Regions from separate parts of the Rhizobium sp. BK289 genome, predicted to be linked through region 1. Evidence: riboswitches for the same ligand, from Rfam matches in the RefSeq annotation. Region 1 holds a riboswitch; each other region holds the start of a gene.
What was found. Region 1 has a riboswitch for cobalamin ahead of FHT84_RS17490 (aromatic ring-hydroxylating dioxygenase subunit alpha). Riboswitches for the same ligand answer to the same signal wherever they lie in the genome.

Region 1 (10,062 bases):
CCATTCCCTGGTTCGACTTGTACTCAAGCCTGTAGCGTTTCATGTCGGGAATGCTTCCCGAGCAAGGTTTCGCCGCCTGCTTCGTCGCATATCCGAATAGATGGCAAGAAACGCGGCAGCGCGTTATTTAGTTCCTCAAATCCCTACCGATTTAAGGAGTTACGAGGGGCTCCACGATGAATTTATAGTGATCGCTTTCTTAACCCAAGATTAACCAGCAATCCTTACTATTATTTCATGAAAGGATACCGAAAGAGTAACCTCCTCATTTACGGCTTGCTGACGATCCTGACCCTGATGGGGCCGGTCTCCAAGCCTTCGGCCGGTGAAAGCCAGCCCTGGGGCGATCCCAAAAACGCCCTGATCGTCGATGCTTACGAGCTGAACACCATCGACTGGAACGCGTTTCTACAGGACAAACGGATAGCCGGCTTCATCTCCAAGGCCTCAGACGGGTTGCCCGAAAGCTTCAGCTGCACCGGGGACCACGGCGGCGATACGGTGGCCCATTGTAGGACGATGTGGCGCAAATATGCTGTCAGCCGCGAGCTGTTCCAGACGCGGCGCATGCTGGCAAAGGCGAATGGCCTGTTGTGGGGCGCCTATCATCTGGGGCGACCCGGCAATCCGATCAATCAGGCCAATCATTTTCTCGATTATGCCGATCCGCAGCCCGATGAGTTGATGGTGCTCGATATCGACGGCATGGACACGACACAGTTCATGTCACTCGACGATGCGCAGATCTACGTCGCCCACATCAAGGTCAGAACCGGCCGCTACCCCATTCTCTACGTCAATCACAACACGGCGCGATACATAGCCGACCACCGCGGCACCTATCCGCTGCTGTCGCGGCTGCCCTTGTGGTATGCGCGCTACAAGCCGGATTTGAAAGGCACATTCCCGCTCGGCAACTGGGACAATTATGCCATCTGGCAGTTCGCTTCTTCGGACAATTGCTCGGAGAAGAGCTGTCCCTATCGCGTGCCGGGCACGCTCACCGACATCGATGTCAATGTCGTGCCGATGACGAAGGTTCAGCTCGCCAAGGTCTGGCCCCAGGGCGATCTCCTGCCGGCCAAGCCGCTGCCCGCGCCGGACCTGACGATCGCGCTTGCACGGATGTGCAACGGGCCGCGGCAGACGCTCGTTTCGCTCGTGGCCGATATCGACCCGGTCGTCACGGCGTCAACGCCGCAATCGACGCCGGTCGAGATCAACGAGCTGAACTATCAGGATTTCTAGAGCGTGATGCCGAAAAGTGTGGGCGGTTTTCGGACAACATCACGCTCTACTTCTTTGCTTCTAGAGCGGATTCAAATTTTAGGTCGAATAGACCTAAAATCGTCCGGCTCTAGGCCTCGACCTGGACGTCCGTCTTCGGACGCGAACAGCAGGCGAGGATATAGCCCTCGTCGATCTCGTCATCGAGGATGCCGCCATTGTGGCTCATCTCGACTTCGCCCGAAAGCTTCAACACCCGGCATGTGCCGCAGAGCCCCGATTCGCAGGCCGCACCGATGCGCACGCCGGCACCGCGCGCCGCCTGAAGCACGGTCTGTCCCGCCGCGCAGACGACATCCTTGCCAGCCATGGTGAAGCGAATCGTCGTCGCGGCCTCGCCCGATGCATCATCGGAAACCTCCGCAAGCGGTGTCGCCGCATTGGCCGGCTGGAAGCTTTCCTGATGGTAGCGCGACATGTCGAAGCCATGGGCTTCCAGCATGGAGCGCACGGCATCCATGAAGACTTCCGGGCCGCAGCAGAAGATCGTCCGATCCATAAAATCGGGCGCCAGCAGGCCGATCTTCGCCTTGTCGATGCGTCCCTTCAATCCCGACCAGAGATCGGTGCGGCCGCAGCCCTCGACGATGAAGCCGAGATTGAGGTTCGGCATGAAGCGCGCGAGATATTCGAGCTCGGACCGGAAGATGATATCGGCCGGGCCGCGCGAGCAGTTGACGAAGGTGATATCAGACAGCGGCGCGGTATCGGACATGTAGCGGGTCATCGACATCATCGGCGTGATGCCGGAGCCGGCGGAGATGAAGAGGTATTTCTCGCCGGGATGACGGATATGACTGAAATCGCCGAGCGGGCCGAACGCCTTGATGCGCATGCCGGGCTTCAGGTTCTCGAACATCCAGCGCGTGCCGATGCTGTCCTTCTGCGCCTTCACCGTCACGGCGACCGAGAAGGGCCGCGACGGCGTCGACGACAGCGTATAGGTGCGCATGACCGGCTCCGGAGCCGTGGGCAGCTCCAGCGTCACGAACTGGCCCGGCAGATAGCGGAACCAGTTATCCTTGTCGGAGCGGAACGTGAAGGTCATCACTTCGGGCGCTTCGGGCGTTGCCGAGAGGCATTCGAGCACATGCTGCCTGTCATTCCAGGGCTGCATCTGATCGAGGTGACGATGCGGAAGGGAGACGGTCATGTTCATGCTCAGGCAACCGCCGACAGCTTGGACTGGTCACCCTGCAGCCGGTTGATCATGAACGTCGTGTACCATTCGACGAATTGCATGACGCCGCCTTCGTGGATTTCCGAATAGGGGCCAGGCTCATAGGCCGGCGAGCGGATACCGAAGGCGTTTTCCTCGACGATGCGGCGATCCTGATCGTTGGTTTCGGTCCAGACGTGGGTCAATTCCTCGAGATTGTAGTCGACGCCCTCGACGGCATCCTTGTGGACGAGCCACTTCGTGGTGACGGCGGTTTCCTCGGCACTGATCGGCAGGACACGGAAGGAAATCGCATGGTCGCCGAGCATGTGGTTCCACGTGGTCGGGTAGTGGAACAGCAGCATCGTGCCGATGCCATTGATCGTCACATCCGGTGAAAGCGGCCGCCTGACGGCATTCTGGCCGGACATGGTGTAGCTCTCGGCTCCTTCGATCAGCGGCATGCGCGCGGCGCGAAACTGGCCATCCGGCGAAATCTTGAACTCGCTCGGCAGTCCGGCAGCTTCGCAGCGCTGCCAGTGCTCGGTGATGACAGGATCGCTCATCGCGCCCTGCACGCCGGTCACGGTCGGCGCTTCCGGGAAGGTGCGGCAAAGTTCGGGGTGGTTGGCCGCGCAATGATAGCATTCGCGGTTATTTTCCCAGACGAGCTTCCAGTTGCCCTTTTCGATGATGGTACTCTGGAAGGCGACCTTGGCTTCGCTGATGCGGTGTGGGGCCATGTAGGGCTCGATCGTGGCGCGAACCGGTGCGAAATCCGGAGCGTTCTGCGCCAGGCAGATGAAGATGTAGCCACCGACACTTTCGCAGTGAACCGGCTTCAGCGAATACTGGCTCTTGTCGAAATCCTCGGCCATCTGACGGGCAAAGAGCAGCGAGCCGTCGAGCTCGTAGGTCCACTGGTGATAAGGGCAGACGAGCTTCGCCGAGGAGCCGCGCTCGGTGGTGCAGACACGCGAGCCGCGATGGCGACAGCTGTTGTGGAAGGCGCGGATGACCTGATCGCGGCCACGGACGATGACGACGGGATAATCGCCGATCTGGACGGTGAAGTAGTTGCCCGCGCGCGGCACTTCGCAATCATGACCGATGAACAGCCAGTCGCGATAGTAGATCGTCTCCATATCGAGTTTGAAGTAATCCGGGTCGGTATAGAATGGTTGCTCCAGGCTGAAACCTGTCCGGTGGTTCTTCAATTGCCGCAGAACTTTGCTGCCGATATCCATTTGCCTATCCTTCGCAGTACCAGGAAACGGGCGAAGGACATGCATGGCTGGTTGAAGACAGCCGAAAGCAATGTCCCGGCCGCCCGCCGCGGTCAGTAAACCATATGTGCCCAAGGCTGGTTTCCGGGCTCTGGAGCGGCCCTGTTTCCAGAGCCCCATGGCACCTTCCCAGGTCGATCGACCCAGTGGCTTTATTCGCCATGCCTCACTCCACCACCGTTGCGGGGGCAGCGCCGGATTTTGACCGGCTTCCCAATTCTCCGTCTCCCTAGCAGACGGCACCTTGAGATTGATGTCATCATATCGCTCGGCCCGAGCGCCCGCTGTGCTGCAATGCGACATCGGCTTCGAAATTGACGACAGGCGAAACGGGACGCCGGGACGGTTCCAGAAAGAAGCGATATAGAAAAATAATTCAATCGCTTATACGGCCGCACCAAAATGCGGGCATGCGGTCAATCCGCCCCTAACTGATGACGCTTTATCCTGAATGCGACAGGGCTGTTATCGACGGGTCGCCTAGGTGGCGGCAAGCGCCAGCAGCGCGGTCATGGCGCGATCCGCGTCGGCGGCCGGAACGAAGATGTGATCGTGGTAATAGGCCGCGACGACATTGGCGCTAACGCCTTCATTTCCAAGGGCCGTGGCAAAGGCTGCGGTGAGTCCGACCGCCTCCAGGGACGAATGCACTTCGAGCGTGATCATGCGCATGGCGGGAGCGGCTGGAAATCCCGCCATGCGGGCCGTCTCCAGCGGAAGGATCAGCGTCACACCCTCCTTTTCCCGGAACAGCCCGATCGGATCCAGATGCAAATGATCCGCCAGTGTCGATGCCGGCACACTGCAATAGACGAATTCGCCCTCGGCGAGATTCGGTTTCATCTCGGACAGAAGCTGCTTGAGATCGATTATTCCAGGCATGTTCTCTGTCTCCTCAAGGTTCGGCGTCTCAAAACGGTTAAGCCCGGCTCAAGCTATTCCCTCTACAATGCCGTCCAGAGACATCTAAAGCGAGATCCGGCATGGCCAAACTCAGATATTTCGACGCTGGGAAGCCCGCCGAGCCCGAACCGGCGCCACCGGTATCGACGACGGGGTACAGCGAATTCCTGCGCACCGGCCGCATCAACCGCAACAGGCCGCATTGGCTGGCGGAAGAGCGGGAATACCTCACCCATGAACAGGTGGCTGAGCGTACGGCACAGAAGCTAAGGAATGCCGGCGAAAAGACCCATGACCGGCTCAACAACTTCCATAAGTCCATCCGCTTTCCGAAGCTTATCTTTCATCATACGCTGAAAGACACGCCGCATCTCGGCTATTGCCATGTCACGGCGGCGCGGACGCAGTTCGCACGATATGAGGAAGTGAACTGGGCTTTCTATATCGCCAACTTCTTTGCCCGCATCGGCCAGGAAGAGAACTTCTTCGAAGACATCAGCCTGAAATATTCGCGGATGTATTTCGCCGTCGCCATCCATCCGGACAGGCAAGCCGAAGACAAGAAGCTGACGATCAACCGCGACATCCGCGGCAATGGCGTGCTTTTTCATACCCACGATCCGCAGATCGCCATCCGCAATGTTCTTCTCCTCGGCGCCCGCAACGAGCAGCTTCGCGACATCATTCGCCAGCTTTGACGATTGATCCGAAAACTCGAAGAGCATAAGAAACGGCCTGAACTGCAAGCAGGCAGGCCATGGCACGACACATAGATATTCTCGAACATCCGCAAACGGCGATAGAAGTGGCGACGGCGACCCTTGCCGAGGGGCTGCCGATCGGACTGCCGACGGAGACGGTCTACGGCCTTGCCGCCGATGCCACCAATCCTGCCGCGATTACCCGGATCTACGAGACGAAGGGCCGTCCGCGCTTCAATCCGCTGATCTGCCACATGAGTGATCTCGCCATGGCCGAACGCTATGCGGTCTTCGATCCTATCTCCCGTAAATTGGCGGAAGCCTTCTGGCCCGGCCCGCTGACGCTGGTGCTGCCGCTGAGATCCGACAGCGGCATCCATCCGCTGGCGACCGCCGGCCTCGACACGGTCGGCATCCGCGTACCGCAGGGCTTTGCCGGCGAGCTGATCCGCGCCTTCGACCGGCCGCTTGCGGCGCCGAGCGCCAATACTTCGGGCAAGATCAGCGCCACAAGCGCCGATCATGTTAGTGACGACCTCGGGGAGCGGATCACGCTCATCCTCGACGCCGGAGCGTCAGCTGTCGGCGTGGAGTCGACCATCGTCAAGGTCGAGGATGGCGAGATGCGCCTCCTGCGGCCGGGTGGCCTCGCGGCAAGCGAGATCGAACGGGTGGCCGGCAAGGCGCTGAAGCGCAAGAAAAAGGCTTCGGCTGCCATTGAGGCACCCGGCATGCTAGCCTCGCATTATGCGCCGGGAGCGGCGGTGCGGCTCGACGCGACGGAGGTTTCCGCAAGCGAGGTGCTGATCCGCTTCGGGACGCCTGATATTCCTGGCACCGAAAAGGCTATTGCCGTGCTGGATCTGAGCGCCAACGGCGATCTCTCGGAAGCCGCCGCGAATCTTTTCGATTTCATGAAGCGCGCCGATGCTACGGGAGCCGCGACCATTGCTTTTTCGCATATTCCTGACGAGGGCCTCGGCGAGGCCATCAACGACCGGCTGCGCCGTGCGGCCGCGCCCAGAGAATAAATCCGCCCGACACCATCAGGCAAAGGACACGCCATGAGCAGCTCCGCCCCCTCTTCCGACCTTCTCGACCGCTTCACCGCCATCGTCGGCGAAAAACATGCCGTGCGGGACCCTGCGGAAATCGCGCCACATCTCGTAGAAAATCGCGGGCTCTATCACGGTGCCTCGCCGATGCTGCTGAAGCCCGGCTCGGTGGAAGAGGTTTCGGCCATCCTCAAGCTTGCCAGCGAAACCGGCGCGGCCATCGTTCCGCAGACCGGCAATACCGGCCTTGTCGGGGGCCAGACGCCGCGCGAGGGCGGCTCGGACATCATCCTGTCGCTGGAACGCATGAACCGCGTGCGCGATATCGATCCGGTCGGAAATACCATGATCGTCGACGGCGGCTGCGTTCTCGCCGATGTTCATAAGGCTGCGGCCGAGCACGGCCGCATGTTTCCGCTTTCGCTCGGTTCCGAAGGCTCCTGCCGCATCGCCGGCAATCTTTCCACCAATGCCGGGGGCACGGCCGTTCTCGCCTATGGCAATATGCGCCAGCTCTGCCTCGGCCTCGAAGTCGTGCTGCCCACGGGCGAGATCTGGAACGGCCTGCGCCGTTTGAAGAAGGACAATACCGGCTACGATCTGCGCGATCTCTTCATCGGCGCGGAAGGCACGCTCGGGGTCATCACCGGCGCAGTGCTAAAACTCTTTCCGCAGCCGCTCGGCCATCAGGTGGCCTTTGCCGGCCTGCAATCGGTCGATGACGCGCTGACTTTATTCAAGAATGCCTCCAGCCTCTGCGGCACGGCGCTGACCGGCTTCGAGCTGATGCCGCGCATCGGCGTCGAATTCACCACGCGACATATTCCGGGCGTGCGCGATCCGCTGGAGACGACCCATCCCTGGTATGTGCTGATCGACATCTCCACCTCGGATTCGGCCGAAACGGCCGAGCGGATGATGACGACGCTGCTGGAAAAGGGCTACGAAGACGGTCTGGTGCAGGATGCGACCATCGCCAGCTCCGAAGCGCAGCAGAAGGCCATCTGGCATATGCGCGAGAGCATGTCGGACGCCCAGAAGCCGGAGGGCGGCTCGATCAAGCACGATGTTTCCGTGCCGGTCGCGCAAATCCCCCAATTCATGGCGGAAGCCGAAAAGGCCGTTGTCGCCGCCATGCCCGGCGCGCGCGTCTGCGCCTTCGGCCACATGGGCGACGGCAATATCCACTACAACATCTCGCAACCCGTCGGCGCCGACAAGGCCGAGTTCATCGGCCGCTGGCGCGAGATCAACAAGATCGTGCACGGGCTTGTTCTGCAGCATGGCGGTTCGATCTCCGCCGAGCACGGCATCGGCCAGCTGAAGCGCGACGAACTGGCTTCGATCCGCTCCGATATCGAGATCGACCTGATGCGGCGGATCAAAACGGCCTTCGACCCGGCAGGCATCATGAATCCGGGCAAGGTCCTCAATATCTGAGGTTTAGACCGTGACGACGACCCGCTCGGAAGCGAAGCAGCCGATCTGGCAGGAAATGACGGTACCATCGGCATCAATATCCTCGCCGGCATAGGCCAGCACTGGTGTCAGGCGCGATTGCTGCAGCAGGCGTGCTTCGGCTTCAGTCGGCATGCGCGCCGTGATGTCGGTGGAGCGCCGCCAATAATCCGTCACGCCATAATCTCTCAGGGCTGCCGTGAACGAGCCCATTGCGGCGAACTTCTCCGCTAGACCGGGGAAGCGCTTTGCCGAGCAGCTGCGCATGACGACCGAGACGGGAAGTGCATCGGCATAGGCGACCAGGCACATGTCCAGCACGGCCTCGCCCGGCTGCAAATTCAGCCTTGCGGCGATATCGGCGGATGCCGGCCCCTCCTTCGCCGAGAAAACCTTGCGCGTGAGGTTCGCATCCGTCGCAGTCAGATCCTTGCTGAACCGCACCTTGTCGCCCAATTGGAAACGGACGGGCATGTCGGCGCGGACATAGGCGCCGCTGCCGCGCGCCACTCGCAGCAAGCCCTCCCCTTCCAGTTCTGCGATCGCACGCCGCATCGTCACCCTGGAGACGCCGAATTGTTCGGACAGGGTCCGCTCGCTCGGCAGGCGACTGCCTGGAGCATGACTGCCCTTGTCGATAGCGCGTCGGAGTTCCGCGGCAACGCTCACCCAGCCTCCAGCAACTTTTGCGCCTTCGCCCTGTCGATTTTTCTCGTCCATCACAATACTGTCGCCTTGAAATTGGTATATACCAATTTATAAAGATCCAGATCATTTATGGAAGGGTTCGGCATGGGCGACAAGCGCATATATGTGACTTCGGTCAGCAGCAGCGGCGTGCACGAGTTCAGCAAGCAGACCAAACATTACATTCAACTACTGACCGGGCTCGGCGTGGAGGGCGACGCGCATATGGGGGTGACGGTGAAGCATCGCTCACGCGTCGCGATCGATCCGACCCAACCCAACCTGCGCCAGGTGCACCTCATTCAGGAAGAGCTGTTCGACGAGCTTACTGAAAAGGGTTTTTCCGTTTCGCCGGGTGACATGGGCGAGAACATTGCGACCCGAGGGATCGACCTGCTCTCGCTGCCCCAGGGGACACGCCTGCATATCGGCGCGGAAGCGATCGTCGAGGTCACGGGCCTGCGCAACCCCTGCAAGCAGATCGACAATTTCCGGAAGGGCTTGCTGCACGCGGTGCTCGACAAGGATGCCGACGGCGGTCTGGTCCGCAAGGCGGGGATCATGAGTATTGTCGTACAGGGCGGCCGGGTGCAGCGCAATGATGCGATCCGCGTCGAGCTGCCGCCACTGCCGCATGTGAAGCTTGAGCGCGTTTGATATCGAGATCGATGTGATGCGTTCTGTGCAGGGAGAAGTCAGCTTTGAATATGCCGAGCGTCCGAGACCCCCTCTGTCACTTCGTGACATCTCCCCCACAAGGGGGGAGATCGTTGGGAGTTTGACGGCCGCGCTCGTTAAAAACAGAACTTCGATTTCAACAGACGCGATATCAGCTTGAGGCGAAAGAGTGCTGTGGGCCGGTAATCTCCCCCCTTGTGGGGGAGATGTCCCGATAGGGACAGAGGGGGTGCGCACTCTCCGCGACGACCGCGGCCAGCGTCGCCCCCCAGCTGGATCAATCGAAATCCTCATTGCCCGAATTGCCGCCGCCATTGCGGTTGCCGGAGATGATCTCGCGTTTGCCGACATGGTTGGCGGGGCCGACCAGACCGTCCTTTTCCATGCGCTCGACAAGAGATGCAGCGCGGTTGTAGCCGATGCCGAGGCGGCGCTGGATGTAGGAGGTCGAGCACTTCTTGTCGCGCATGACCACCTTGATCGCCTGCTCGTAGAGATCGTCGCCGTCTTCCGAGGCAATCGCACCCTTGTCGAAGACGGCCGTATCTTCTTCCTCGTCTTCTTCATCCTCGTCGGCGGTGACCGTGTCGAGATATTCCGGACGGCCCTGCAGTTTCAGGTGCGCCACGACCTTCTCGACTTCCTCATCCGAAACGAAGGGGCCGTGGACACGGGAGATACGGCCGCCGCCGGCCATGTGCAGCATGTCGCCCTGGCCGAGGAGCTGTTCGGCACCCTGCTCGCCGAGGATCGTGCGGCTGTCGATCTTCGACGTCACCTGGAAGGAGATGCGCGTCGGGAAGTTCGCCTTGATCGTGCCGGTGATGACGTCGACGGACGGACGCTGC
Region 2 (10,062 bases), on a different contig from region 1:
AACGTATTGCCGGCGGCAAAAGTGACTGTGTCGACCGCGATGCTCATGCCGTCCTCCGGGCGCGATAGAGAATGATGGCGAAGGCGGGCGCCCCGAACAGGGCGGTGACCACGCCGATCGGCAGGATCTGCTGGGGAATGATGATCCTCGAGACGATATCGGCACCGACCATGAAGATGGCGCCGGCAAGTGCTGCTGCCGGCAGCAGCCGATCATGGCTTGGCCCCACCATGAAGCGGGCGGCATGCGGGATGACGAGGCCGACGAAACCGATGGAGCCGACGATGCTGACGACGGCTGCCGTCATGAAGGCAGTCACGCCGAGCAGCACGATCTGCGCGCGCCGCACCGCAATCCCCAGCGAAGCGGCCGCATCCGTGCCGAAGATGAACGCGTCGAGCACGCGGACATGCGCCATGCAGATGGCAAAACCGAGAATGGCGACCGGTCCGGAAAGATAGACATCCGGCCAGCGCACGCCGCTCAGCGAACCGAGCAGCCAGAACATGACGCCCCTCGCCTGCTCGGCATTGGCCGACGTGGTGACGATATAGGAGGTCAGCGCGTTGAAAAGCTGCGAACCGGCGACGCCGCACAGGATAATGCGCTCGCTCGTGCCGCCAACACCCGTAGCAAGCAGGCCGACGAACAGGAAAGCGACGATCGCACCCAGAAAGGCGCCGCCGGAAAGGCCGAGAATGCCATAGCCGAGCCCGAGGATCATGATGCAGACCGCCCCGGTCGAGGCGCCCGCTGAAATGCCGAGCACATAAGGTTCGGCAAGCGGATTGCGCAACAGGGCCTGCAGGATCACGCCGCTCAATGCCAGCGAGGCGCCGGCGCTGGCGGCGACGAGCGCCCGGCTCAGGCGATAATCCCAGACGATGCCCTGATGGATCCGGCTGAGCTCGAAACCTGTTCCGAACAGCCGGTTCGATACGGCCTTTGCAGTGGTCGACAGCGGGATGGAAATCTCGCCGATCGACACCGCAAGGCTGATCATGAAGGCCAGAAGTATGAAGGCAGCCAGGGCAAGCACCAGCAGCGTCCACCATGGCCGTCGTTCCGCGGTAAGACGCATCGTCACCGCGCCAGACCGAAGGATCTAATGCCTTTGGCCAGGATTTCGATGCCGTCGATGGTCCGGATCGTCGGGTTCATCGACTGAGCATCCATCAGAACGAAATGCTTGTTCCTGACAGCGTCGAGCTGGCTGGTGACCGGATCCTTCTCGAGGAATTCGAGCTTGACCTTCGGGTCGTCAGCCGCATAGCGGCGGCGGTCCATGGTAGCGATGACGATCACGGCCGGATTGGCCTGCGCGATGGTCTCCCATCCGACCAGCGGCCATTCTTCCTCGGTCGTGACGACATTCCTGGCACCGATCGTCTTCAGGATATAGGCCGGAGCGCTGTTCTTGCCCGCGATAAAGGCATCGCCGCCAACCTCCTTGCTGGAGAACCAGAACACGATCGGAAGGTCCTTGGACTTTGCGGCTGAAATCGAGGCGACCGCATCCGCTTCGCGCTTCTTCAGGTCGGCGATCAGGGCATCGCCGCGATCCTCGACATCGAAAATCTCAGCAAGTTCACCGATCTCCTGGTAGATCAGGTCCATCGTGAACAGTTCCTTGCGCACGCCATCGCCGCCATCGGCATTGACCTTGGCGACGCAATCGGTCGGCGCGATATAGGTGTTGATGCCGAGCTCGGAAAACTGCTCGCGCTTGCCGACGGAGCCCTGCGGGCCGACATGCCATTCGAATTCGGCTGCCACCAGATCCGGCTCCTTGCCGACAACGGATTCGAAACTCGGATCATTGTCGGCAAGCCGCGGAATCCTGGCGTTGGCTTCGGCGTATTGCGGCAGGACGGGTCCGACCCAGACCGCCGTTCCGGCGATCTTGTCGGCAAGGCCGAGCGAGAAGAGAATCTCGGTCATGCCCTGCCCGATCGAAACGATCTTGGCCGGAGCCTTCTGGAAGGTGACCTTCTGGCCGCAATTGCTGATGGTGAGAGGATATTGGGTCGCGGCCAAACCAGAAGCAGCAAAACCAGTCAGGCCGAATGCAAAAGTAATCGTCGTCAAAAAATGGCGCATGAGAGATCTCGATAGGAAGGAAACTGGACGGCGTCAGCGCGATCGCGCTCAAGAAGAGCGCCGACGGCTGCGGGGATCCCAATCAAGACCGATGGATGTCTGAAAGTGTCGAAGGCTCAGGTCAATCATTTTCTCTGTCCCTTCCGGGCATCCCCGCCCGGCTGATTGGATCGCGATCGACGGCAGGTCTCCTGGCTTGCGGATATCTGACGATCATCTACCTTCCCGCAAGCATGCTTGCAGTGGCATGGCTCAAGGCCCTGGAAGGAAACCAGCGGGCTGGTCGCTCCCGGATGATCGGCAATCCGCTTACAGTTGCGGGGGCAGCCACGGCCTAGGTCCCTCTTGGGTCGCCCTCACCGTGTTCCCTATTAATCCCCGCGGAGTCTTCCTTGGGGAACCGTCGCGTCCAGTTATGCCGGATGGCACCTTCCCGTCAAGGACGCTTAGATGCGATAAAGCGAGCGCGCAGCTGTCAGATCCGACATCCGTGCGGCAGGATTAGGCGGCGTCAGCCAATTCCACGCGATTTCGCCCGCCCGCCTTGGCGCGATAGAGCGCCTTGTCGGCAGCCTCGAGCACATGCTTGAAGTCGGCGGTCGGTTCGTGGGAGCAGGCAATGCCGATGCTGACCGTGACGCGGATGCTCTCCTGCTCGAACATCAGGATTGTCGCTTCGATATCCTTGCGGATTTTCTCCGCGATAGCGGTAGCGGCCCTGATATCGGTGTTCGGAAGCAGAACGACGATTTCCTCTCCGCCATAGCGGGCGGCAATGTCGGTCCTTCGGACGGTCTGCCGGATCACGTCCGCGACCCGCGCCAGAACCGTGTCGCCGAAGGAATGGCCCCAGCTATCGTTGATCTTCTTGAAGTAATCGATATCAAGCATGATGATCGAAAACGGGATGCGCCTGATGCCGGCTTCCTTGCTGCAGCGGTCCCCTTCCCGCTGCAGGACACGGCGATTGGGAAGTCTCGTCAGCGGATCGAGGCTTGCTTCGCTCTCAAGCGCGCGTTGGATGCCGATGCGATATTGCTCCCGCCCCAGCAGATCCGAGAGGAGAAAGACACCGATTATATTGACGATCGTGACCGGAAGCGTTGCCGAGAGCAGAAGTTCGCGCGCGACCGGCCACGGCAGAAAGACGAGAACCACGAGCGACGTACAGGTCGCCAGGCCGAACAATGCCGATCGCTTCCATCCCGTGCCGATCCAGTGCCGCGGCAGGAGGCTGAGCACATAGCCCGCGATCGCGACGATGAGGATCCCGGCAATGCCGCCGACCGCGCCCAAGCCGCCGATCATGAAGCGGAACAGACCCATCATCATCGCTGCAACAATGGTCCCCAACAGGCCGCCATAGACGGGCGTAAGGACGAGGAGGATGGAGCGGCCATCCTGAATGACGCCGGGCATCCATTGGATCGGATCAGCCATCGACAGGATGCCGACCACGCCGAACAGCAATCCGACCGCAACCGATTTCAAAACGCCGCGATCGATGATCCGGATAACCCAGGAATAGGCATAGACGATGATGGCCACCTGCCCCAGGACGCGTGCCAGGGACGGCAAATGGATTTCAATTCCCATAGCTATCCCCCATCCTTGCGAGGAGCCTCATCAATGGCATGCGCCGGCCATACTCGAAGTCGGCGCGCGATACCATGCGATCTCTATAAAATGGTTTACCGAACCTCTGCGACAGGACGTCGCGTGGGGCGGGACAGGGGATGGGGTCAGGATCGTAAATGATGATCATTGTCGTAACAGAACTTCGAAATTGATGCGTATCGATGCCACGGTGTCCGGCATCGCAATCCGAACAGTGGCGCATTTGCGGATTTTGGTGGATCATTTTTGAAGAACGTATGGATGACACGCGCTATCTGGCACGCAAAGTGAAGCGGTCAAGTGCGACCAGCAATTTTCCGCTTTAAGCTGCAGCCGATCGATGCAAGACCTGCACTGTAACGATGGTGAGCGCGATGCCGATCATGATCATGCCAACGGTCTTTTCGGGAAGGGCCAGGCCGGAGCGACCTGTCGCATCGGCCCATGATAGTTTGCGCGAACGCTTCGATCGCAGATCGCATATCCCCAATTCACCAGCTTTTCCGATACCTCGTCGCCGAGATTGCTGAGCCGGGTCGGTGCGCCAGAAAGGACCGCGACCTCCTTCGGTGAACATGGCAGCGCCGCTTCGGGCGCAAGTTTCGACGGGTCCGTATCGATTCCCCAATAGGCGCCGAAACGGCCGTATCCCTGTGCGGCGACCAGCGATGCCTCGTCGCTCAGCGGCGCGGCCGCCTTGAAGCGGCCGATGAGATCACGACGACGCAATGCCCTCACCTGGTTGTCGGTGACATCCAGAATCCGGCGAAGCTGGCTGACCCAATTGCGGCAAAGGCCGGAATTTCGGGCAAAGGGCGCACCGCCATCGCTGACAAAAAGAGTTGCGAAGCGCTTTACCAGCGGTTCGACCCCGTGATTGTCGTAGACGCCTCCGTCGGTGAGAATGACGGTCCTGCGAAAATCGCGGATCGCCGGGATCGGCTTGGACGGCGCCGTCGGCCAATCCTGAAAACTGCCGTCCGCGAACTTGAGCACCAGCGGTGACAGAATGGGCGGAAAGGCCGAAGAGGCGGCCACAGCCTGCGCCAACGGAAAATCCGGCCGGTCGAGCCGCCCGACGATGTAGTCGCCGGCATAGGCCTTGCCAAAGCGCCAGAGTACGCCGGTCTGCAAATTCGTCGCACAGAATATGAACTGCGGCTGGTCGGGCAGATCCTGAAGGCTGCGGCCCTGGAACAGATGCTTGTCGTAGGATTTCGCCACTTGCCGCGCGGCGGACGTTCCGGGCAGGAGCCCGATCACTGCATCCATGATGTCGATCCTTGCCCGGGCAAAAGCAAGCATCGGACTGACGAAGACATCGTTCATATTGGCAAAATCAGCCTTGACGAGATCGGGCCAAACGCTGGCGAGCCAGCCGGTGGTGATCGAACCGCCGGAAACGCTGGAGATGCGCTTTGCCCGCTGCAGAAGCCCAAGCTCTGCCAGGCGGAGGAAGGCACCGACGTGAAAGAGCATGGCCCGAAATCCGCCGCCGGACGCGGCAATGCCGATACCCGCCTCGAAACCGTTGCCGTCCCAACGGAAATCGGAGGCCGCTATGACCTCGCTTTCCGTGGATAGAGGTATCGCATCGATCTCACTCATGACCATGCCTCATTGTCGGCACCGGAAATCTCCAAGCCGGTCCTTTGCCGCCTGCGAACCCGTCGCACAGAACCGCTGATCTTCGATCATGACGAGATTGTCGCCATTGCCCGCTTCGCCGCTGGGCGACAGGTTGCGATCTCCCAAGTCGTTCGGCATGACGCGCGACCAATATCTTGACTGGCGCCATTCGCTCCTCCCCTGGCTGCCGTCTTGATCCATCGCTACCTGAAATTGGATCCACGATATTCTTTCCACAATCAAGCGCAATGGCCATTTTCAGCATTAGAGAAACTATAAAGCGTCAAGGTGGCTTGGTTGCCGGCGTGCCAGGAACCGGGGCCGCCTTCTGGAGAGCGGCGGGCTCGGGCCTATTGCTGGCCGCAGGCCCCGGCAGCGGTGATCCGGATGCCGGAGATTGCGACTGCCCCTGCCTGCCGACAGTCCCGCTATTGGCCGGCGGAACTTTCGCGGTTGCCGCGGTGTAGAACTGGTAACCGGCAAAGATGATGAGGATAGCGACCAGTGTGCCATAGACGTTACGAACCGTCTTCCGGACGCGATCATAGTCGGACACGCTGTTGCGGATCGGCGTTTCGCTGAACTCCTCGATCTCGGCCGCGCTCAGTACTTGATTCAATCGCAAGGCCCATATGGCGCGGGCACGGTCCTGGCCGGAAAAATAACCGGCATTGATGAAGGTCTGAACGCGAAAAGACAGGATCAGAAACGCCGCCGCGCCGATGGCGAACAGCCCTGCGATCCATGTATTGGGCGTCTTTGCGGCATCGGAGAGGATCTTGATCACGAAGGGCGTGGTGGCGACAGCCAGATCCTTCCACAAGGCGCCCGTCATATCCTGGGCTCGCTGGGTCGCCTTTTGCGCCTCGTCCACGACCGTCTTGCGCAAATCGGCAAGAGCCTTCAGCGTCTCCTTGCTGCCGGCCTTGACATAGGCGGCATAGGCGGCCTTCGCGGATTCAAGGCTGCCGTCTCCGAATTCCGCGAGGTTTCCCTGGCGATAGCTGCGCGCCCATTCCGCCGCCAGCAGGACGTGACGGGTCTCCGTGTCGCGCTCGCCGCCGGCAAATGCCCAAAACACACCTTCGTTGAGGCGGTCGAATATGGCGAGCAGTTCGAGAAGCGAGAGGCCGACCTTGCGGCTCGGCGGGCCGGAGAACTGATAGATCACATTCGGCGCGGCGCCATAGACCTGATCGGAAAGTGCCGCCATCAACCTGGGAGCCGCCAGTGAGCGCCAAGCCTCGAATGTCTGCGACGATTGCGCCGGATGATGCTGCAGCAGCCATGGCCGTATGTCTGCCGGCACAAGCCCCGCATTGCTGGCGTCATGGCTTATGCTTCGAGGATTGGGAAGTTCCGGCATCCGCTCGAACGGGGCGGGAGGTTGCTGCGTCCAAGGCTGGAATCTGGCGCCATAGGATGTGAATGCCTGATCCGCGGTCAGTTCGGCAACGCAGACAACCAGGCTGCTATCCAGGGCTCTTGACAGGCCTATCAGAGATTTTCCGTAGAAGAGCCGAAGAACGGCCTTCTGCGAGACCTTGTTGAGCGTAATGGCAAAAACCGTGCTCGGTGCCGGCACGTCACCGTCGTCAAGGGCGATGTCGGTGCCGTCACGCCGGATCGTGACGGATTCGAGAAAGGCTGGAATACTGGCGCGCAGGGCCAGCCATTCCGTTCTAAGAGCTGCGTCATCAAGCTTCGCTCTGACGATGATCAGTTCCGCATGTTCTTCGACTGGCTTCGTCGGCTGCGTTCGTGCGATAAGATCGAGGATCTCAGTTGGGGTCATCGGTCTCAATCGCCAGCTTGTCGTGGATGATGATCATGCCGTCTTCGGTCTTTTCGATCAGAGCGCGGAATTCGTTTGGCACGCGGATCTCGATGCCATTTTCGGTCTTGAAATAGAGTGTCTTCGGTCCCTTCACCTGATCGGGAACGAGCGCCATCGGCACTCCGGAGATCCGCTCTGTGGCGAGGCCGCGATTGAACTTGCTCAGCAGAGGGCTATCGTCCGCGAGCTTGTGCCCGATGACTGTCTCGAGAAAGGCGCGATGGTCGTCGCTGTCGATTTCGCCGCCTCCGGAGGCGGCATCGTAGGTCCGCTTGGTGAGTTCGCGCACCACTTCGCCGTCCACCAGGTCAGGATTGTCACCGATCACCTTGCGCGTGACATCGACCAATTTCTTCGTCAATTCGGCATTGCTCAATGTCTGTCGCGCACCCAGAAACGCCTCGAAATATTGTGCGACCTTCTGCTGGTTACGCCTGTCCAGCACGGTCAGCTCACCGCCCTTTTCGGACAGTTTGATAAGGGCTGCCTTTTGCAGCGCCGCCTTGTTCTGGACGAAGGTTCTCTGAAGCGCTTCGAGGCTGACCTTCTTCCGGCCGCCGCCGTCATCCTTCAGGTCGTAGGCGATGACTGTTTCGTCATCATATTTCAGAAGCGCGAACGATCGCGTTGCCTTCGCCTTCAGAGCAAACAACAGGATCGCCCCCTCGGCGGCGGTTCCGCCATGATGGGCTTGGAAATCCTCGGCCAGCTTTTCGCTTTCCTCCTGGAAAACGCTCGCATTCGAGGCGATGCGGCTGAGACGCTCACGCGTCGAAGACGCATCGGAAAAAGCATAGGGCAAGCCGCCATTCACCGACCGGATGCGATCGACGAAGAAGCTTTCGAATTCCCCGGGATCGACTTCCTCCAGCTTGATCAGACCGCTTTTGGGTCCGACAAGGTGGAAGATCATCCTTTCGATCTTGAGTTCGCTCAATTCGCTATCATCGAAAAATGCCAAGTGCCCCTCCCAAAGTGCCAGTGAACACTCAGAACAAGATAGCGTTGAAATGACACAAGGCGATATTCAAGCCTGGATGATGCCGCTGCAGCCTACAAACCGTTGTTACGCTCGCAGTGCTGCAGCCGGGCTGGAGCGCATGGCGCTGAAGGCGGGCACGATGGAGATGAGCGCCGCAACGGCTGCAAAACCGCCGACAAGCCACAGATCGTCGGGAGCAAAGCCGACCGGCAGATGGACGGCGGTCGAAGCGGCAAGTCTGGCGGAGATCACCAATGCTGCGATGTAGCCGAGCGTTATGCCAAGCAGGATACCGGCGGCAAAGAGGGCGAAGAGCTCGCCCCAGACGAGCGCGACGATCGAGCGGACAGGGGTGCCGAGCGCCCGCAAGGCGCCGATCTGCCGGCGCCGCGAACCGACATGCATGATGGTGACCATCACGATCGCGGCAATCACGATCGCCTGCGTGCCAAGCGTGATCGCCAAGAGCAGACTGCGGGCATCGCCGAGCGTTGCATAGAGCTTCGTCAGCACCTCCGCCGGGAAGACACCGAGCGTCGTTCCGGTACGGTATTCCTGCCGCAGCCGGTAGGCATCGGCAATCGTCTTCGGCTTGACGAGAACGGCCGGAACGCCGGGTGTCTGCGCGTCGAAATGTTCATCCAGCGGCGCATCGGCATCGACATGGCCATGCTCGTGTTCATGGCTTTCAGCATGCTCGCGCGGCTCCCCGCCATGCGCATCCGCTTCCTCACCATCATGATCGTGATGGTCTTCCTCGCCATGCATGCCGTGCAATTGCCAGACGGCGCGGATCGGCACGAGGATCGCGCGGTCCCAGGCCGTGCCCGTCGGCGCCATGCGGCCGGTGACTTTATAGGCAATCGCGGTATGGGTTTCGCCGCCGGTCTCGGCCGTGCCATGCATCGGCTTGATCTCGGCACCTGTGGACAAGGCGACATCGGAACCAACCACCGCCTCGCCGAGGCGCGAGAACATCGCGCCCTGTGCAAGCGATGGCGAAAGGGAGGATATAAGGCCGGTCGTCGTGCCGACGATCGGATGTCCATAGGCGGAGTCGCCGAAGCCGACGGGGGCCGCCAGTTCGACACGTGGATCACTGGCTAGGCGGGAAAGGACGGCGCCCTCCATCAGCGGCAGCGGCGCCGGCTGCAGGAAGACGGCCGAAAGTGCCAGCTGCGTCTCACTGCCGGCAGCACCGACAAGCAGATCAAATTTCTCCGCGGCGCGCGCGCTGCCGAGCCGGACGGCCCGCTCCTGCAGCGTCACCGTTACGCTCAAGGCGACCGACAAAGCAATCAGCACCACGACGGCCAACGCCCCACTCCAGAAACGCCTGAGGTCGGCAAGAATGAAAGCGATCATTGCGCGGCGACCTCCTGGCTGTCTTCCTCGATACGGCCGCTTGCCAGGTTGATGCGGCGGCCGAGACGCGCGGCAAGCGCCGCATCATGCGTTACCACGATAAGTGTCGTCCCCTCTTCGGCTGAAAGCTGCATCAGAAGCTCCGCAACCTCCTTGCCCGCCTGCCGGTCGAGGCTGGCGGTCGGCTCGTCGGCGACGACGACACCGGGGCGCGAGAGCAGCGCACGGGCAACGGCAACACGCTGCATCTCGCCGCGCGACAAGGTTTCGATCTTCTGCTGCGGGCGGGCGATGCCTGTCGCAGACAGGAGTTTCAGCGCACGCTCCCGCTCCCCAGGCGTGAGACGCCGCGCCAGCTTGACCGGAAGCACGACGTTGTCGAAGGCGGACAGGCCGGGAAACAGATGGAAGTCCTGCATGACAAGGCCGATATTGCGCGCGCGAAACGCATCGCGCCGGCCGGAGGAAAGATGGGTAATCTCGGTGCCGCTCCAGGAAATGCTGCCGCGCGTGACTTTCTCCAGACCGGTAA
Region 3 (10,062 bases), on a different contig from region 1:
GCATAGACGTCGGGCACGAGGACCATTCCTGCATATTTGTCGTTCTTGTCGACCAGGATGACGCGCTGGGCCGAGCCGATCGGGAAATTCTTGCGGAATTCCTCGATGCTCATGTCAATGCTGGCTGTATGCACGTCGGGGCGCATCATGCGGGCAACCGTGAGATTGCGGATCCAGCCGACGTCATGGGCGCTGCGTATGCTTTCGCCGCGCAGATGGAAGCGCCAGGTGGCGAAGGAATAGCCGAAGGTGGTGCGGACCACGAGCGAGGATGTGATGACGGCGGCCAGCACGAGGGCGGTAATCGGGAAGTCGCCGGAAATTTCCAGCGCCAGAAACGTCATCGTCAGCGGCCCGCCGATGATCGCGACGGCCAGCGAACTCATGCCGACCACGGCATAGACGGCTGGCGTCAGCGCATTGTGATCGAAATAGGGGGCGCAATAGGCGAAGATTTTGCCGAGAAGCGCACCCATGAACAGAGATGCGAAGAATAGACCACCTCTGAAGCCTGAGCCGATCGAGACAGCAGAGGCCAGCGATTTGAGGAGGAACAGCCCCACCAGGGCCCCGAACGTCACGTCCGTCGACAGGTTGAGATGCAGGGCGCCGTGTCCCGCTGACAAAACCTGCGGGGAGATCAGCGCCAGGCTCCCGACGACAAGGCCGCCGAGCGCCGGGCGGAAGGGCGGCGCGATCGAACTCTTGCGTGCGAGCTCCTCGGTCCAGGCGACGCCCTGCATGATCAGGACGCCGACGCCGGCGCAGAAGGCGCCGAGCAGAACTGCCGGCAGATAATCGGCGGGGGCGATCGATCCGATATGGCCGATATCGATGGCAAAGTCGTCACCGGCCAGCAGCCTTGCGATCATCGTCGATATCAATGCCGAGACGACGACAGGCGTCAGCGTTAGGATCGAATAGGTGCCGATGATCAGCTCGAAGGCGTAGAAGGCGCCCGTGAGCGGCGCATTGAAGGCGGCGGCAATCGCGCCGGCGGCGCCGCAGCCGACGAGCATGCGCAGGTCCGCGCGGCGCATCTGCATCTTGTAGCCGAATTTCGAGGCGATGCCGGCGGCAAGCTGGGTATAGCCTGCCTCGAGGCCAACGGAGGCACCGAATCCATTCGAGATCAGGTTCTGCACGGCGACGAGGATACTGTCGGTGAGCGACATGCGACCGCCGTGCAGCGCATTGGCTTCGATCGGGTCGACCATCGGCTTCTTGCGTGTGCGCGATAATATATAGAGCAGGATACCGAGGATAATGCCTCCCGCGATCGGCGCGATCAGCAACACCGATTTGTCGGGAATCGCCACCGCCGCCGAACTCAGGCGCTCATAGTCGGTTATGCCGTAGATGAGGCTGTGAAGTTTGCGGGAGATGAAGCTCATCGCCGTTACGGCACAGCCGGAGGCTATTCCCACCAGCGCGCCGGCGAAAACAAGTCCCAGTTCGCCACGGCGCAGCAATGCCCTGAACCGACCGAGATCGAACAGGGCGGAGAAGACGCCGAGGCGGCGCGGTTGGAATTTCTGCAGCATTGGGAACGAACGATATGTTTTTTCGAATGTGAGGGCTTACCCTCTATAGACTTCTAACATCAAAGAAATGCGGCAAAAAAGCCGCTGATTTTGCGGGAATGTCAGGTCAATTTCGCAATCGGGACGTTTGGCATCGCATCCATGCCCTTGATTGACTTGAAGTCGGTGAAAGCCTAATCATTGCCCGTATAACGAATGGTTCCCGGGCGGCGATCTGCCGCATGGGATGAAAAGGGAATGTGAAGGGACGGACCCAACCCGGGCGTTCTCATCACAGCCGACCCCGCGACTGTAGAGCGGTCAGGGTCTTTCGTTCGGTTTGAAGCCGATTCCGTCGATGGTTCGCATGGGGCGAACGGGGCGGGGCAGGCGCAAATCGAAAAAGCCACTAGTGTGGCATCATGATCAACGGGGGCTGGACGCCTCTTATTCTACGAATCGTCCGCCTTTTCATGATGCATTGCCGGGAAGGCGAGAAAGATCCGCTGGCGCACGATCGGGGGCGACCGGCTTCGGTCAGCCCCCGTCGCGGCGCCTCATCCGCGAGCCAGGAGACCTGCCATGCGTGCCGGGCGCAGAGCCTGTTTTGGGACGCGAGTTCCGCTGCCAGCACGGAGGTTGTCATGGCGCAAGACGAGTTTTCGGCGTGTAGACGCCCGTTTCCCGGTTCCAGCGACGTGCTGCCGACCCTCGCTTCCGCACGGGGGTGGGCATAACGCATGTCGGCTTCGATTTCCCAAGCGATCTTCGTCCTCGGTGGTGCGCGTTCCGGCAAATCCAGGTTTGCCGAATCTCTGGTGTCGGATACCGGTCTCGAACGTCACTATGTGGCGACAGGGCAGGCGTGGGACGACGAGATGCGCGAACGCATCGCCAAGCATCGGGCCGACCGCGGCGATCTATGGCAGACGCATGAGGAGCCGATCGATCTCGTCGGGCAGCTCGCGGCTATCGACGCGGAGAGGCGGGCGGTGCTTATCGACTGCCTGACGCTCTGGGTAACCAATCTGATGATGGCCGAGCGTGACATGGCGGCGGAATTTGCCGCTCTCACTGCATTTCTGCCAACTGCGCGATCAAGGCTCGTTCTCGTCTCCAATGAGGTAGGCCTGGGAATCGTGCCGGAAAATCGCATGGCGCGCGAATTTCGCGACCATGCCGGCCGTCTGCACCAGATGGTCGCGGCGGCGAGTGCCGAAGTTTATTTTATCGCAGCGGGCCTGCCGCTGAAAATGAAGGGTTGATCCATATGAATCAGGAAAAGATTCCCGCCACCGTCATCACCGGCTTCCTGGGAGCCGGCAAGACGACGATGATCCGCAACCTCCTGCAGAATGCCGGCGGCAAGAAGATCGCGCTGATCATCAACGAATTCGGCGATCTCGGCGTCGATGGCGACGTTCTGAAGGGGTGCGGCGCGGAGAACTGCACGGAAGACGACATCATCGAGCTCACCAACGGCTGCATCTGCTGCACTGTCGCCGATGATTTCATTCCCACCATGACGAAACTGCTGGAGCGCGATGCGCGCCCGGATCACATCGTCATCGAAACATCGGGCCTCGCGCTGCCGCAGCCGCTGGTCGCCGCCTTCAACTGGCCCGACATTCGCACCCATGTCACGGTCGACGGCGTCATCACTGTCGTTGACAGCGCCGCCGTTGCCGCCGGCCGCTTCGCCGACGATCACGACGCTGTCGAGGCTGCCCGCGTCGAGGACGACTCGCTGGACCACGAAAGCCCGATCGAGGAACTGTTCGAAGATCAGCTGACCTGTGCCGATCTGATCGTGCTCAACAAGACCGATCTGATCGACGTCGACGGACTCGGCCGTGTGCGCGCCGAGGTCGCCTCGCGCACCGCCCGCAAGCCGATAATCATCGAGGCGAAGAATGGTGACGTGCCCGCTGCCGTCCTGCTCGGCCTCGGCATTGGCACGGAAGACGATATCGTCAACCGCAAATCCCATCATGAACTGGAGCATGAGGACGGCACGCCGCATGACCACGACGAATTCGACAGCTTCGTCGTCGAACTCGGCCCGATTGCCGATCCGGCCGCCTTCGTCGATGCGCTGAAGCGCGTGATTGCGGAGCATGATGTGCTGCGCCTCAAGGGCTTCGTCGATGTCCCCGGCAAGCCTATGCGCCTGCAGCTTCAGGCCGTCGGCAGTCGCATCGACACCTATTTCGATCGCGCCTGGACGCCGGGTGAAGCGCGCGCGACCCGGCTCGTGGTGATCGGCCTGCACGAGATGGACGAGACGATCGTTCGCAAAGCGATTGAAGCGCTGGTCTGATCGATGTCCCGATTTTGCTGTGCGATACCCCCCTCTGTCCCTTGCGGGACATCTCCCCCACAAGGGGGGAGATTGGGAACTCACGACTACGTTTTTGCGAAACGGCTGACTACCGAGGTTTTAGTGGCTTCGAATGGTCGATGGGGTGAGGCATGGCACCAAACAATTTCCCCCTTTGTGGGGGAGATGTCCCGGAGGGACAGGGGGGGGTATGCCGCCGCATACTCTAAGATCTAATGCATCTCCTCCTGGCACAGAAGGGAACGATCAGCGACGGTGAGGAGGCGATCGATCTCGGGCAGTCGCCCGGCGATATCCTTTTTCTGTCGGCTGCCGATACCGAGCTTGCGGCGATTGCCGCAGCGCATGGCGAGGGCGACCGTTCCCTTCGGCTTGCGAGCCTGATGAGCCTCAAGCATCCGATGTCCGTCGATACCTATATCGACAGGACAGCGCGGCACGCGAAGCTCATCATCGTGCGGGCGCTGGGAGGGGCGAGCTACTTCCATTATGCTCTGGAAGCGCTGCATGCCTGCGCGGCGCGCCAGGGCGCCTTGATTGCGGTGCTGCCGGGGGATTCGAAGCCGGATCCGGGACTGACGCCATTTTCCAACGTCGCGCTCGATGATCTCAACGCGCTCTGGTCCTATCTGATCGAGGGCGGGGAGACGAATTCGCGGGCGTTTCTTGGCTATGCCGAAGCTATGCTCTCGGGTGCCGAGAAGCCGATCCCTGCCGTACCGTTGATGAAGGGCGGCATATGGTGGCCGGGCCGGGGCGTGATCGGCGTGGAGGAGTGGCGGAGGGTTTTCAATTTGGGGGTGGTCGTCCCGGAGGGACTCGAACCTCCGACCGTCGCTATTTCTTTCTACCGCGCCCTCGTCCAGAGCGGTGAAACCAAGCCCGTCGAGGCCATGATAGAGGCGCTCATTGCCGAGGGCATGCGGCCGTTGCCGGTCTTTGCCTATAGCCTGAAGGACGCCGTGTCCGTCGGCATTCTCGAAAGTGTCTTTACCGAGCTGAAGCCGGCAGTGGTCATCAACGCGACAGGCTTTGCCGTTTCGGCGCCGGGTGCGGATCGTCAGGCGACGGTGCTGGAAACCAACGACGCTGTCGTTCTGCAGGCTATCTTCTCGGCTTCATCGAAGGAGGCGTGGGAGGCATCTTCGCAGGGGCTTTCGGCCCGCGATCTCGGCATGAACGTGGCTTTGCCCGAGGTCGATGGCCGTGTTCTTGCGCGCGCTGTGTCCTTCAAGGCTGCGGCTCATTACGACGAGCGGGTCGAAGCCAATATCGTCGCCAGCGAGCCGCTTGCGGATCGCATGCGCTACACGGCGCGGCTCGCGGCCAATTGGGCGCGGCTGCGCAATACGCTGCCTAAAGATCGCCGCGTCGCGCTTATTATGGCGAACTATCCCAATCGCGATGGGCGCTTGGGTAATGGCGTCGGGCTCGATACTCCGGCCGGTACGATCGAGGTGCTGAAGGCGATGCAGGCGGCAGGCTACGGCGTTGCCGATCTGCCTGCCGACGGCGATGCACTGATGCGGCATCTGGCGGAAGGTCCGACGAATTCGGGGCATGATGGGCGCGTCGTTCGCGAGAGGCTTTCCTTTAGCGACTACAAGGATTTCTTCTCGTCGCTTCCCAAACAGATTCAGGATGAAATCACGGCGCGCTGGGGCGATCCGGCGGTGGATCCTTACGCGTTCGATGGCGGCTTTGCGCTACCGTTCGCCCGCTTCGGGGACGTGCTTGTCGGCATTCAGCCGGCGCGCGGCTACAACATCGATCCCAAAGAGAGTTACCACTCTCCCGATCTCGTGCCGCCGCACGGCTATCTCGCCTTCTATGCCTTCCTTCGCCGTTCCTTCGATGCGCATGCGGTCATCCACATGGGCAAGCACGGCAATCTCGAATGGCTGCCGGGCAAGGCGCTGGCGCTGTCGGAAAGCTGCTACCCGGAAGCGATCCTCGGGCCGCTGCCGAACCTTTATCCCTTCATCGTCAACGATCCCGGCGAGGGTACGCAGGCCAAGCGCCGCACGAGCGCCGTCATCATCGATCATCTGACGCCGCCGCTGACGCGCGCCGAAAGCTATGGCCCGCTGAAGGACCTTGAGGCGCTCGTCGACGAATATTACGAGGCTTCGGGCGGCGATCCCCGCCGCATCCGTCTGCTCCGCAAGCAGATCCTCGATCTCGTCGCCGATATCGGGCTGGATCAGGATGCGGGTATTGCCAAGGGCGAGGGCGAAGACGAGGCCTTGCGCAAGCTTGACGCCTATCTCTGCGACCTCAAGGAAATGCAGATCCGCGACGGCCTGCACATCTTCGGCGTTTCGCCGTCCGGACGGCTGCTGACGGATTTGACGGTGGCGCTGGCAAGGGTGCCGCGCGGAGTGGGCGAGGGTGGCGATCAGAGTTTGCAGCGGGCGATTGCGTGGGATGCTTTTGAGGGTGTGGAGCGTGCGATACCCCCCTCTGTCAGCTTTGCTGACATCTCCCCCACAAGGGGAGAGATTGGAGGGAGTATGCCGCTTGGTTCCTTTGCCTCTCCATCAACAGTATCAGCGGCTTCGATCTCGCTTCGGACGGAGGAGGTGCCGCGAGCGAACAATCTCCCCCCTTGTGGGGGAGATGTCCCGAAAGGGACAGAGGGGGGTATCTCTCCACATAAGCCATTTGATCCGCTTGACTGCGACGTGGCCGCCGAATGGACCGGCCCGCGCCCCTTCATCCTGCAGGATGCTTCCGATACCCCCTGGCGCACTCAGGGCGACACTGTCGAGCGCATCGAACTCCTGGCCGCGAAGCTCGTGGATGGCGAAACAGCCTGCCCTGAAAGTTGGCCAAACACCCGCATGGTTCTCGGCGAGATTGCCTCAAAACTCCAGCCCTCCATCCTCGCTTGCGGCGATGCCGAAATTTCGGCCCTGCTCAAGGGGCTCGATGGCCGTTTCGTACCTCCCGGCCCATCCGGTGCGCCGACACGCGGGCGGCCGGATGTTCTGCCGACAGGGCGGAATTTCTATTCGGTCGATAGTCGTGCGGTTCCGACGCCGGCCGCCTATGAGCTTGGCAGGAAATCGGCTGAATTGCTGATCCGCCGTTACGTTCAGGACCATGGCGAATGGCCCGTTTCCTTCGGCCTGACGGCATGGGGCACATCGAACATGCGCACGGGTGGCGACGATATCGCGCAGGCGCTGGCGCTGATCGGCGTCAAGCCCGTCTGGGACATGACCTCGCGGCGCGTCACCGGCTATGAGATCATTCCGCCGGCCATGCTCCGGCGGCCGCGTGTCGATGTCACGCTGCGCATCTCCGGCTTCTTCCGTGATGCCTTTCCCGAACAGATCGCCTTGTTCGACAAGGCCATCCGCGCGGTCGGCATGCTCGATGAAGATGCGGCGGACAATCCGATTGCGGCGCGTATGCGCGGCGAGATCGCGCGGCTCGAAGCTGCCGGCCTCGACGCTGCCTCTGCCAGCCGCAGGGCTGGTTATCGCGTCTTCGGTTCCAAGCCTGGGGCTTATGGCGCCGGTCTGCAGGCGCTTATCGACGAGAAGGGATGGGAGCGGCGTGCGGATTTGGCCGAAGCTTATCTCGTATGGGGAAGCTATGCCTATGGCGCCGGCGAGGAAGGAAGGGCCGAGCGTGGCGTCTTCGAAGAGCGGTTGCGTTCGATCCAGGCGGTCGTGCAGAACCAGGACAATCGCGAACACGATCTGCTCGACAGCGACGATTATTATCAGTTCGAGGGCGGCATGGCGGCGGCGGCCGAGCAGCTTGGCGGCGCGCGTCCTTCGATCTATCACAACGACCATTCGAGGCCGGAAAAGCCGGTGATCCGCTCGCTTGAAGAGGAGATTGGCCGGGTCGTGCGCGGGCGGGTCGTCAATCCCAAGTGGATCGAGGGCATCATGCGTCACGGCTACAAGGGCGCCTTCGAGATCGCTGCAACGGTGGACTATCTTTTTGCCTTTGCCGCGACGACGGGCGTTGTCGGCAATCATCACTTCGAGGCCGTCTACCAGGCTTTTGTCGTCGATCAGCATGTGCGCGATTTCATGGCGGAGAAGAACCCGGCGGCGCTGAGGGAGATGCGGGAACGTCTGCTGGAGGCAATCGATCGCAAGCTCTGGACGCCGAGAAGCAATTCGGCGCGGTTCGATCTCGAAAGCCTGGATAAGGGCAATGAGGCGGCGGAATGAGTCCGGTCGCCGAGCTTCTGGTTGCTTTTCGAGATTACCTGCTGTCGCGTAGCGACCTGATGCTTCAGCATTTTATCCAAGGTTTTGACTGGCCGGCTGAAGAGCGGGTGCTAGCACCGCGCGATCTGCCGGTCGTTACCTATCTCCGCGAGTTAGAGCGACCGGTCGATGGGGCGGAAGGCGCTCTTTTCGAGAAGCTTTCGAATGCGGCGGCTATGCTGCATTGGGCCCAGACCTACAGCATCACAGATTTCGGTGCGGATTTCCTGCAGAGATATGGCTGGGTCGAGTTGTTCGGCACGCGCGGACATTTCGCAAGCGAAGAGATGGCCGGCGGTTTCCTGCTGCTCGGTCCCGGTGTGCATTACCCGGATCATCATCACGAAGCGGAAGAGATCTATATTCCGCTGACAGACGGTTCGCTCTGGAGCAAGGACGCGCAGCCATTCCTGCCGCGCTGGTCGGGCGAGATCATCCATCATCCCTCCAACATCCGCCACGCCATGCGCACGGAAGACCAGCCGCTTGTCGCGCTCTACCTTTGGCGCGGCGGGCCGCTGGCACAGAAAACGATCATATCAGGGAGAATGCAATGAGCGACGAATTGGCCGAAACCGGTGCGGGCGCGCCGAAGAACGACGATGCCCGTCACGCCGACAAGATGGCCAAGAAGAAGGCCGCGCGCGACAAGATTATGGCGACCAAGACCGACGAGAAGGGACTGATCATCGTCCATACAGGCAAGGGCAAGGGAAAATCCTCCTCCGCTTTCGGGATGATCTTCCGCCACATCGCTCATGGAAAGCCGAGTGCGGTGGTGCAGTTCATCAAGGGTGCCATGTGGACCGGCGAGCGCGACCTCATCGAGAAGCATTTTTCCGATCTTTGCCAGTTCCATACGATGGGTGAGGGCTTCACCTGGGAAACACAGGACCGCGCCCGCGACGTGGCCGCGGCCTCTGCCGCCTGGGAAAAGGCCAAGGAGCTGATCCGGGACGAGCGCAACTCCATGGTGCTGCTGGACGAGATCAATATCGCGCTACGCTACGACTACCTCGATATCAACGAAGTGCTTGAGTTCCTCAAGAATGAGAAGCCCTACATGACCCATGTGGTTCTGACCGGGCGCAACGCCAAGGAAGAATTGATCGAGATCGCCGATCTCGTCACCGAGATGGAATTGATCAAGCATCCCTTCCGCTCGGGTATCAAGGGGCAGCCTGGCGTCGAGTTCTGATCGTTTCCCAGGCGTTCAATCGCCCAGCAGCATCGCCTTCAGAGCTTCTGCCGTCTGCGAGTTCGCGGGAAAGAACGATTCGATTGCGAGTTCCGAAAGCGTGACGTCGACGGGCGTTCCGAAGACGGTCGTGGTCGAGATGAAGGAGAGCTGGCCTGCCTCGGTGACAAGTTCGAGGGGCACGGCGATGCCGGCAAAATCCCGTTCCGGAGCCACCGATTTCGGTGCCGCAGGTGCGGGGTAGGCCAACAATTCCTCAAGCAGTTTTGTCAGAACGGGATCGCCGGTTGCCGATATCTGCTGGCGAAGGCGTTCCAATAGATGCGCACGCCATTCGGAGAGGTTGGCGATCCGAGGCGCCAGGCCATGCGGATGCAGGCTTAGACGCAGGACATTGATCGGTCCTTCGGTCAGCGAGGTATCGGTCACGCTGGCAAGCAGCGGTGCGACGGCGGCATTGGCAGCGATCAGCGTCCAATGCCGGTCGACGGCCAGAGCCGGGAAGGGTTCGTGCCCCTTCAGGAGCATGTCGATGGCGCGGCGTGCCGGAGCAAGCGCCGGATCATTCAGTTTGCGCTCCGGAAAGACCGGGGCAAATCCGGCAGCGAGGAGCATCGGATTGCGTTCGCGCAATGGTACGCCGAGCCGTTCGGCGAGATGCATCAGCATCTCGCGGCTTGGAAGCGCCCGCCCGCTCTCGATGAAGCTCAGATGTCGCTGCGATATATCAGCTTCAAGGGCGAATTCGAGCTGGCTCAGGCGGCG

Region 2: linked by a shared signal. The riboswitch ahead of FHT84_RS00235 (ABC transporter substrate-binding protein) and the one ahead of FHT84_RS17490 (aromatic ring-hydroxylating dioxygenase subunit alpha) in region 1 are both predicted to bind cobalamin.
Region 3: linked by a shared signal. The riboswitch ahead of cobU (bifunctional adenosylcobinamide kinase/adenosylcobinamide-phosphate guanylyltransferase) and the one ahead of FHT84_RS17490 (aromatic ring-hydroxylating dioxygenase subunit alpha) in region 1 are both predicted to bind cobalamin.

What each region holds. Positions count from the first base shown of each region.
Region 1 is NZ_JACHZO010000008.1:197,643-207,704, reverse strand. It holds gene FHT84_RS17500 (GH25 family lysozyme) at 238-1,248, shown strand; gene FHT84_RS17495 (hybrid-cluster NAD(P)-dependent oxidoreductase) at 1,358-2,446, opposite strand; gene FHT84_RS17490 (aromatic ring-hydroxylating dioxygenase subunit alpha) at 2,449-3,693, opposite strand; cobalamin riboswitch at 3,790-3,994, opposite strand; gene FHT84_RS17485 (ACT domain-containing protein) at 4,213-4,614, opposite strand; gene FHT84_RS17480 (DUF6656 family protein) at 4,716-5,333, shown strand; gene FHT84_RS17475 (L-threonylcarbamoyladenylate synthase) at 5,393-6,367, shown strand; gene FHT84_RS17470 (FAD-binding oxidoreductase) at 6,401-7,831, shown strand; gene phnF (phosphonate metabolism transcriptional regulator PhnF) at 7,835-8,569, opposite strand; gene FHT84_RS17460 (MOSC domain-containing protein) at 8,642-9,193, shown strand; gene FHT84_RS17455 (DNA translocase FtsK) at 9,492-10,062, opposite strand, start outside.
Region 2 is NZ_JACHZO010000001.1:43,169-53,230, reverse strand. It holds gene FHT84_RS00245 (ABC transporter ATP-binding protein) at 1-47, opposite strand, end outside; gene FHT84_RS00240 (iron chelate uptake ABC transporter family permease subunit) at 44-1,081, opposite strand; gene FHT84_RS00235 (ABC transporter substrate-binding protein) at 1,084-2,100, opposite strand; cobalamin riboswitch at 2,264-2,520, opposite strand; gene FHT84_RS00230 (diguanylate cyclase) at 2,602-3,696, opposite strand; gene FHT84_RS00225 (patatin-like phospholipase family protein) at 4,105-5,325, opposite strand; gene FHT84_RS00220 (hypothetical protein) at 5,630-7,141, opposite strand; gene FHT84_RS00215 (nucleoid-associated protein) at 7,128-8,144, opposite strand; gene FHT84_RS00210 (ABC transporter permease) at 8,250-9,530, opposite strand; gene FHT84_RS00205 (ATP-binding cassette domain-containing protein) at 9,527-10,062, opposite strand, start outside.
Region 3 is NZ_JACHZO010000002.1:278,465-288,526, reverse strand. It holds gene FHT84_RS05125 (chloride channel protein) at 1-1,544, opposite strand, end outside; cobalamin riboswitch at 1,724-2,123, shown strand; gene cobU (bifunctional adenosylcobinamide kinase/adenosylcobinamide-phosphate guanylyltransferase) at 2,264-2,788, shown strand; gene cobW (cobalamin biosynthesis protein CobW) at 2,794-3,843, shown strand; gene cobN (cobaltochelatase subunit CobN) at 4,080-8,060, shown strand; gene FHT84_RS05105 (dimethylsulfonioproprionate lyase family protein) at 8,057-8,656, shown strand; gene cobO (cob(I)yrinic acid a,c-diamide adenosyltransferase) at 8,653-9,297, shown strand; gene FHT84_RS05095 (helix-turn-helix transcriptional regulator) at 9,313-10,062, opposite strand, start outside.